Linked DNA regions of Pseudorhizobium banfieldiae. The protein of the gene in region 1 interacts with the protein of each later gene in a pairwise test. Links are inferred from orthologs where the notes say so. Each region holds a gene or a part of one and is shown in the gene's direction. Other genes may lie near its edges.

The links.
Region 2: the proteins of NT26_RS05425 (region 1) and ybgC interact in binary tests that used the Escherichia coli proteins (3 or more experiments, as listed by UniProt). The link is inferred for Pseudorhizobium banfieldiae from one-to-one orthologs.

Annotation. Positions count from the first base shown.
Region 1 is NZ_FO082820.1:1,126,397-1,129,642, forward strand. Bases 211-3,136 are described here. They hold NT26_RS05425 (acyl carrier protein), read left to right. Parts: upstream 211-1,518; coding sequence 1,519-1,755; downstream 1,756-3,136. Other genes in these bases: fabD (ACP S-malonyltransferase), read left to right, coding at 211-481; fabG (3-oxoacyl-[acyl-carrier-protein] reductase), read left to right, coding at 505-1,242; fabF (beta-ketoacyl-ACP synthase II), read left to right, coding at 1,861-3,123. Also shown: more of fabD, read left to right, coding at 1-210. UniProt on the Escherichia coli protein: Carrier of the growing fatty acid chain in fatty acid biosynthesis.
Region 2 is NZ_FO082820.1:2,576,591-2,579,600, reverse strand. What follows is about bases 282-2,971. They hold ybgC (tol-pal system-associated acyl-CoA thioesterase), read left to right. Parts: upstream 282-1,246; coding sequence 1,247-1,696; downstream 1,697-2,971. Other genes in these bases: tolR (protein TolR), read left to right, coding at 2,669-2,971; tolQ (protein TolQ), read left to right, coding at 1,928-2,647; NT26_RS12735 (NAD-dependent epimerase/dehydratase family protein), read right to left, coding at 282-1,125. Also shown: more of NT26_RS12735, read right to left, coding at 1-281; more of tolR, read left to right, coding at 2,972-3,010.

The DNA of each region.
Region 1 (3,246 bases):
TGGTGTCTGCCAGATCGCAAACGACAATGGCGGTGGCCAGCTTGTCATCTCCGGTTCGAAGGCTGCGGTCGAGAAAGCTGCCGCTTTGGCAACGGAGAAGGGCGCCAAGCGCGCGATCATGCTGCCGGTATCGGCTCCGTTCCATTCCGCCCTCATGTCACCGGCAGCAGATGCCATGCGGCATGCGCTGGCCCAGGTGGACAAGCGTGCTCCGGTCGTGCCCTTGATCGCCAATGTCCGTGCCGCACCGGTCACCGATGCGAGCGAGATCGTTGACCTGCTGGTCAGCCAGGTGACCGGCCAGGTCCGCTGGCGCGAGACGGTTGAGTGGTTTGCCGCCAACGGCGTCACCGATCTCTACGAGGTAGGCTCGGGCAAGGTGCTGACCGGGCTTGCTCGCCGCATCGACAAGACCGTATCCGGCACCGCGATAAATACGCCCGCCGATATCGAGACTGCACTTGCCGCCATTCTCGGCTGACCAACTCCAAAGGGGATAGGACCATGTTTGACCTGACCGGCCGAAAGGCACTGGTGACCGGCGCGACCGGCGGACTGGGCGAAGAGATCGCCCGTCTTCTCCACAAGCAGGGCGCGACCGTCGGCCTGCACGGCACGCGCGTCGAAAAGCTCGAGGCGCTGGCGTCGGAACTGGGCGACCGCGTGAAGGTCTTCCCGGCGAACCTCTCCGATCGGAACGAGGTCAAGGCGCTGGGCGAGAAGGCCGAAGCAGAGCTCGAAGGCGTGGACATCCTCGTCAACAATGCTGGGATCACCAAGGATGGCCTCTTTGTTCGCATGAGCGACGAGGACTGGGACAATGTTCTGGAGGTCAACCTGACCTCCATGTTCCGCCTGACGCGCGAACTCACGCATCCGATGATGCGTCGCCGCTTCGGCCGCATCATCAATATTACCTCGGTCGTTGCCGTGACCGGCAATCCGGGGCAGGCGAACTACTGCGCGTCGAAGGCCGGCATGATCGGCTTTTCGAAGTCGCTGGCGCAGGAGATTGCCACCCGCAATGTCACGGTCAACTGCGTGGCGCCCGGCTTTATCGAAAGTGCGATGACTGGCAAGCTGAACGACAAGCAGAAGGACGCCATCCTCGGTGCCATTCCCATGAAACGCATGGGGGCAGGGGCTGACATTGCGGCTGCAGTGCTCTATCTCGCCTCCAATGAAGCTGGCTATGTCACCGGCCAGACGCTGCACGTCAACGGTGGCATGGCGATGATCTGAGAACGCTGTTCCCGCTGAAGACACTCGCCTGTGGGTGCCTTCAGCGGGAACAAATTCTGGCTTTGCGGAACATGGAAAGCATGTTAAGCGGGCCATGACTGTGGACAGTCGCCCCGAAACGCAGGGGATCATTGCGCTTTCGCTGCCGTGATCGGAACCTGCAGAGGGTTGAACGGGTTTGCCCGCGTAGCCTGCTTTTCGGAGGCCGGCGCAGGTTTTCAACAGGGTGCGGATGCCATCGCGGCATTCGAGAAGATAAAGGTCGAGGAAACCGACATGAGCGATATCGCAGAACGCGTTAAGAAAATTGTTATTGATCACCTCGGCGTTGATGCCGACAAGGTTGTCGAAGGCGCAAGCTTCATCGACGATCTCGGCGCGGACTCGCTCGACACTGTCGAACTTGTCATGGCCTTCGAAGAAGAATTCGGCGTCGAAATCCCTGACGACGCGGCCGACTCCATCCTGACGGTTGGCGACGCCATCAAGTTCATCGAGAAGGCGCAGGCCTAATCATCTCGACACTGTTGCGGAACTGATCTCTCGGTTCCTTTGGCGGCCCGCTCGTTCGGGCCGTTTCATTAACTAGAACAAGACGACTAGGGTGGGACGCTGGCGATGAGACGTGTCGTTATCACCGGTACCGGCATGGTATCTCCTCTCGGATGCGGAACAGATGTCAGCTGGCAGAGGCTGCTGGCCGGCCAGAACGCGGCGAGAAAGGTGACGGAGTTCGAGGTCGAGGACCTTCCGGCCAAGATCGCCTGCCGCATCCCCACCGGCGACGGCTCCGATGGCAGCTTCAATCCGGATGACTGGATGGAGCAGAAGGACCAGCGCAAGGTGGATCCTTTCATTGTTTACGGCATGGCTGCGGCCGACATGGCGCTCAACGATGCCGACTGGCATCCGCAGACGGATGAGGACCAGATCGCCACTGGCGTGCTGATCGGATCCGGCATCGGGGGTCTCGAAGGCATCGTGGAGGCGGGCTATACGCTGAAGGAAAAGGGGCCGCGCCGCATTTCGCCCTTCTTCATTCCCGGTCGCCTCATCAACCTGGTCTCCGGCCAGGTCTCCATCCGCCATAAGCTTCGCGGCCCCAACCATTCCGTGGTGACGGCCTGCTCTACCGGCGCCCATGCGATCGGCGACGCAGCGCGCCTGATCGCACTCGGAGATGCCGATGTGATGGTCGCCGGCGGCGCAGAATCGCCGATCTCACGCATTGCCCTTGCCGGGTTTGCCGCCTGCAAGGCACTCTCCACGCAGCACAATGAAGAGCCGCAGAAGGCTTCGCGCCCCTACGACCGTGACCGTGACGGCTTCGTCATGGGCGAGGGCGCCGGCATCGTGGTTCTGGAAGAGCTGGAACACGCGAAGGCCCGCGGTGCGAAGATCTATGCCGAGGTTGTCGGCTACGGCCTCTCGGGCGATGCCTTCCACATCACCGCTCCGTCCGAGGACGGCGACGGCGCGTTCCGCTGCATGACCATGGCGCTGAAGCGCGCCGGCCTTTCCCCTGCCGATGTCGACTACATCAACGCCCATGGCACCTCGACGATGGCTGACACCATCGAACTTGGTGCGGTGGAGCGCCTTGTGGGCAATGCCGCCTCGAAGATCTCCATGTCGTCGACCAAGTCCGCGATCGGCCACCTGCTCGGAGCCGCCGGAGCGGTCGAGGCGATCTTCTCTGCGCTCGCAATCCGCGACAACATCGCGCCGCCGACGCTGAACCTGGATAATCCGGACGTCGAGACGGCCATTGACCTCGTTCCGCACAAGGCGCGGTCGCGCGACATCAACGTTGCCCTGTCGAACTCCTTCGGGTTCGGTGGCACGAACGCATCTCTCGTTCTCCGCCGCTACGACGCCTGACGCTGCCCGGGCTGGGGCATCATGCATGCCCGGCCACCTGTCAACGAACCTGTTTTTGCCGTATTGCTTGGCCAATAAGCGGTAACGACCGTGCATTCTAGGGGGGCACAGTGAACAACGACA
Region 2 (3,010 bases), 1.5 Mb from region 1 along the record:
GTCGACGCGATAGGCGAACTTCTTCGCCACGTCGACGATCTCTTCAAGCAGCCCTTCGCCGAGCGTCGTCGGCGCGAGCCCGAGGTTCAGGAACTTCTCGTTCTTCACCACCAGGTCGTTTTCCGCGGCTTCCTTGCGGGGGTTCGGCAGCCAAGCGATCTGCGCTCCGGTCATCCGTGCAACCATCTCGGCGAGGTCACGCACCCGATGGGTCTCGGTCATCTGGTTGAAGATCTCGACGCGGCCACCGCCCTGGGGCGGGTTCTTCAGGGCGATCTCGATGCAGCGGACGGAATCCTGGATGTGGATGAAGGCGCGGGTCTGGCCGCCGGTGCCGTGTACCGTCAGGGGATAGCCGATCGCTGCCTGGATGAGGAAGCGGTTCAGCACGGTGCCGTAGTCGCCGTCATAGTCGAAGCGGTTGACGAGCTGTGCATGGCGGCGCGTCTGCTCGGTATGAGTGCCCCAGACGATCCCCTGGTGCAGGTCGGTGATCCTCAGGCCGTCGTTCTTGGCGTAGAAGGCGAAGAGCTGCTGATCCAGGCATTTCGTCATGTGGTAGATGGAGCCCGGATTGCTCGGGTAAAGGATCTCCTGGCTGACCGTACGGCCGTCCATGGTTTCAATGCCGACCGGCAGGTAACCTTCGGGAATCGCCGCGCCGACGGTGGAATAGCCGTAGACGCCCATGGTCCCGAGATGGACGAGGTGGGCGTCGAGATCGAGTTCCACCATTGCGTTCAGCAGGTTGTGCGTGGCGTTGACGTTATTGTTGACCGTGTAGTTCTTGTGGCGGTCGCTCTTCATGGAGTAGGGCGCGGCGCGCTGCTCGGCGAAGTGGATGATGGCGTCCGGCCGATGCCTGGCGAGCCAGCCTTTTAGCAGCTCGTAGTCCTTGGCGAGGTCGATCAGGTGGAAGTGGATGCGCCGTCCCGTCTCCGCATGCCAGACCCGCGTCCGCTCCTGGATGGAATCCATCGGCGTCAGCGACTGAACGCCCAGTTCCGTGTCGATCCAGCGGCGTGACAGGTTGTCGAGGATGTGGATTTCGTGGCCCGCGTCGGAAAGGTGGAGGGAGGTCGGCCAGCCGACGAAACCGTCGCCACCAAGCACTGCAATCTTCATGAATCAACTCCGCTGGTTGTCCGTCCGGGTTTCAGATAGGGCGGATTTGTGACAGGAACACAATACCTCCCAACGGCCCGGCGGCCATCGGGGCATCACGTCGATCCACTAAGGCATGACTATGACAGACGAGGTTTTTCTTCTTTCGGGGCAGTTGACCAAGACCGGGCACCAGCTGGTTCAGCGGGTCTACTATGAGGACACGGATTTCTCTGGGCTCGTCTACCATGCCCGCTACCTGCATTTCCTGGAACGGGGACGGACGGACTATCTGCGATGCCTCGGCTGCCAGCAGAGCGATCTTCTCGCGGCGGACGAGGAGGGGCTGGTCTTCGTCGTTCACCGGATGGAGATCGACTTCAAGATGCCGGCGAGAATGGACGATGCCCTGACGATCCTGACGACGACGGAAAAGGCTGGCGGTGCCAAGATGGTTCTCAGCCAGGAGATCCGCCGCGGCGAGACATTGTTGATCGCCGCGAAGGTGGTAATTGCGGTGATCAACCGGCATGGCCGTCCGAGGCGGTTGCCGGAAAGCGTGGCTGAGAAGTTTCTGCGGTCATCGAACTAGGTCGCGATTGATCTCCGGTAACCGATCCTTAACCATAATGAGCGCTTACTGAAACGCGAGGAAGTTGTGCAACGCACGCCTTCCTTTGACCAAATTTGAAAGCGAGAAGCCATGCTGAAAGCTCAGGGCACCTTGGGATAGAGCGCAACCAGCGACCATGGTTTTTCGCGAGAGCGCTTTTGAACCCGCCCGGTCCCGTGCCGGGCGTTTGGATTCGGGGATATTGGATAGATGGAAGAGGTAGGTTTGGCGGCAGCGACCCACGACGTCAGTCTCTGGGCGCTGTTCATGCAGGCGGGTTTCGTCGTCAAGCTGGTCATGATCGGTCTCATCGGAGCCTCGGTCTGGACCTGGGCGATCGTCATCGACAAGTATGTCAGCTACAGCAAGGCGAAGCGCCAGTTCGACCAGTTCGAGCAGGTGTTCTGGTCGGGGCAATCTCTGGAAGAGCTCTACCGCACGCTCGCCGAACGGCAGAACGGCGGCCTTGCCGCCATCTTCGTTGCCGCCATGCGTGAGTGGAAGAAGAGCTTCGAGCGCGGCGCGCGGTCTCCGATCGGCCTGCAGATGCGTATCGACCGAGCCATGGACGTGACCATGGCGCGCGAGAGCGAAACCTACGAGTCCCGCCTCGGCTCGCTGGCGACAATCGGATCGGCTGCGCCGTTCATCGGCCTCTTCGGTACCGTCGTCGGCATCATGACCTCTTTCCAGGCGATCGCCGGCTCAAAGTCGACCAACCTCGCCGTCGTTGCGCCGGGTATTGCCGAAGCGCTTCTCGCAACGGCGATCGGTCTCGTGGCGGCTATCCCCGCTGTCATCGCCTACAACAGGTTCTCCGCCGAGGCTGGCAAGCTCACCGGTCGCATGGAAGGCTTTGCCGACGAGTTCTCGGCCATCCTGTCGCGGCAGATCGACGAGAAGCTGCAGCCCCGCGCTGCGGCTCAGTAAGCGGCCGAAGGAGACACGTCCATGGGTATGTCGGTAGGAGCCAAGGGTGGCAGCGGCGGGCGCAGAAGGCGCGGCGGACGCAAGAACGGCCTGGTGAGCGAGATCAACGTTACGCCTCTCGTCGACGTCATGCTCGTGCTCCTGATCATCTTCATGGTCGCTGCACCGATGATGACGGTCGGCGTGCCGATTGACCTGCCGGAAACGCAGGCGAAGGCGATGAACGCCGATACGCAGCCGATCACCGTCTCCGTCAATCCGGCGGGCGAGATCTATCTCCAGGAAACCGCGATCGCCCTCGACGAGGTCGTGCCGAAGCTCGAGGCCATTGCCACTACCGGATACAACGAGCGCATCTATGTG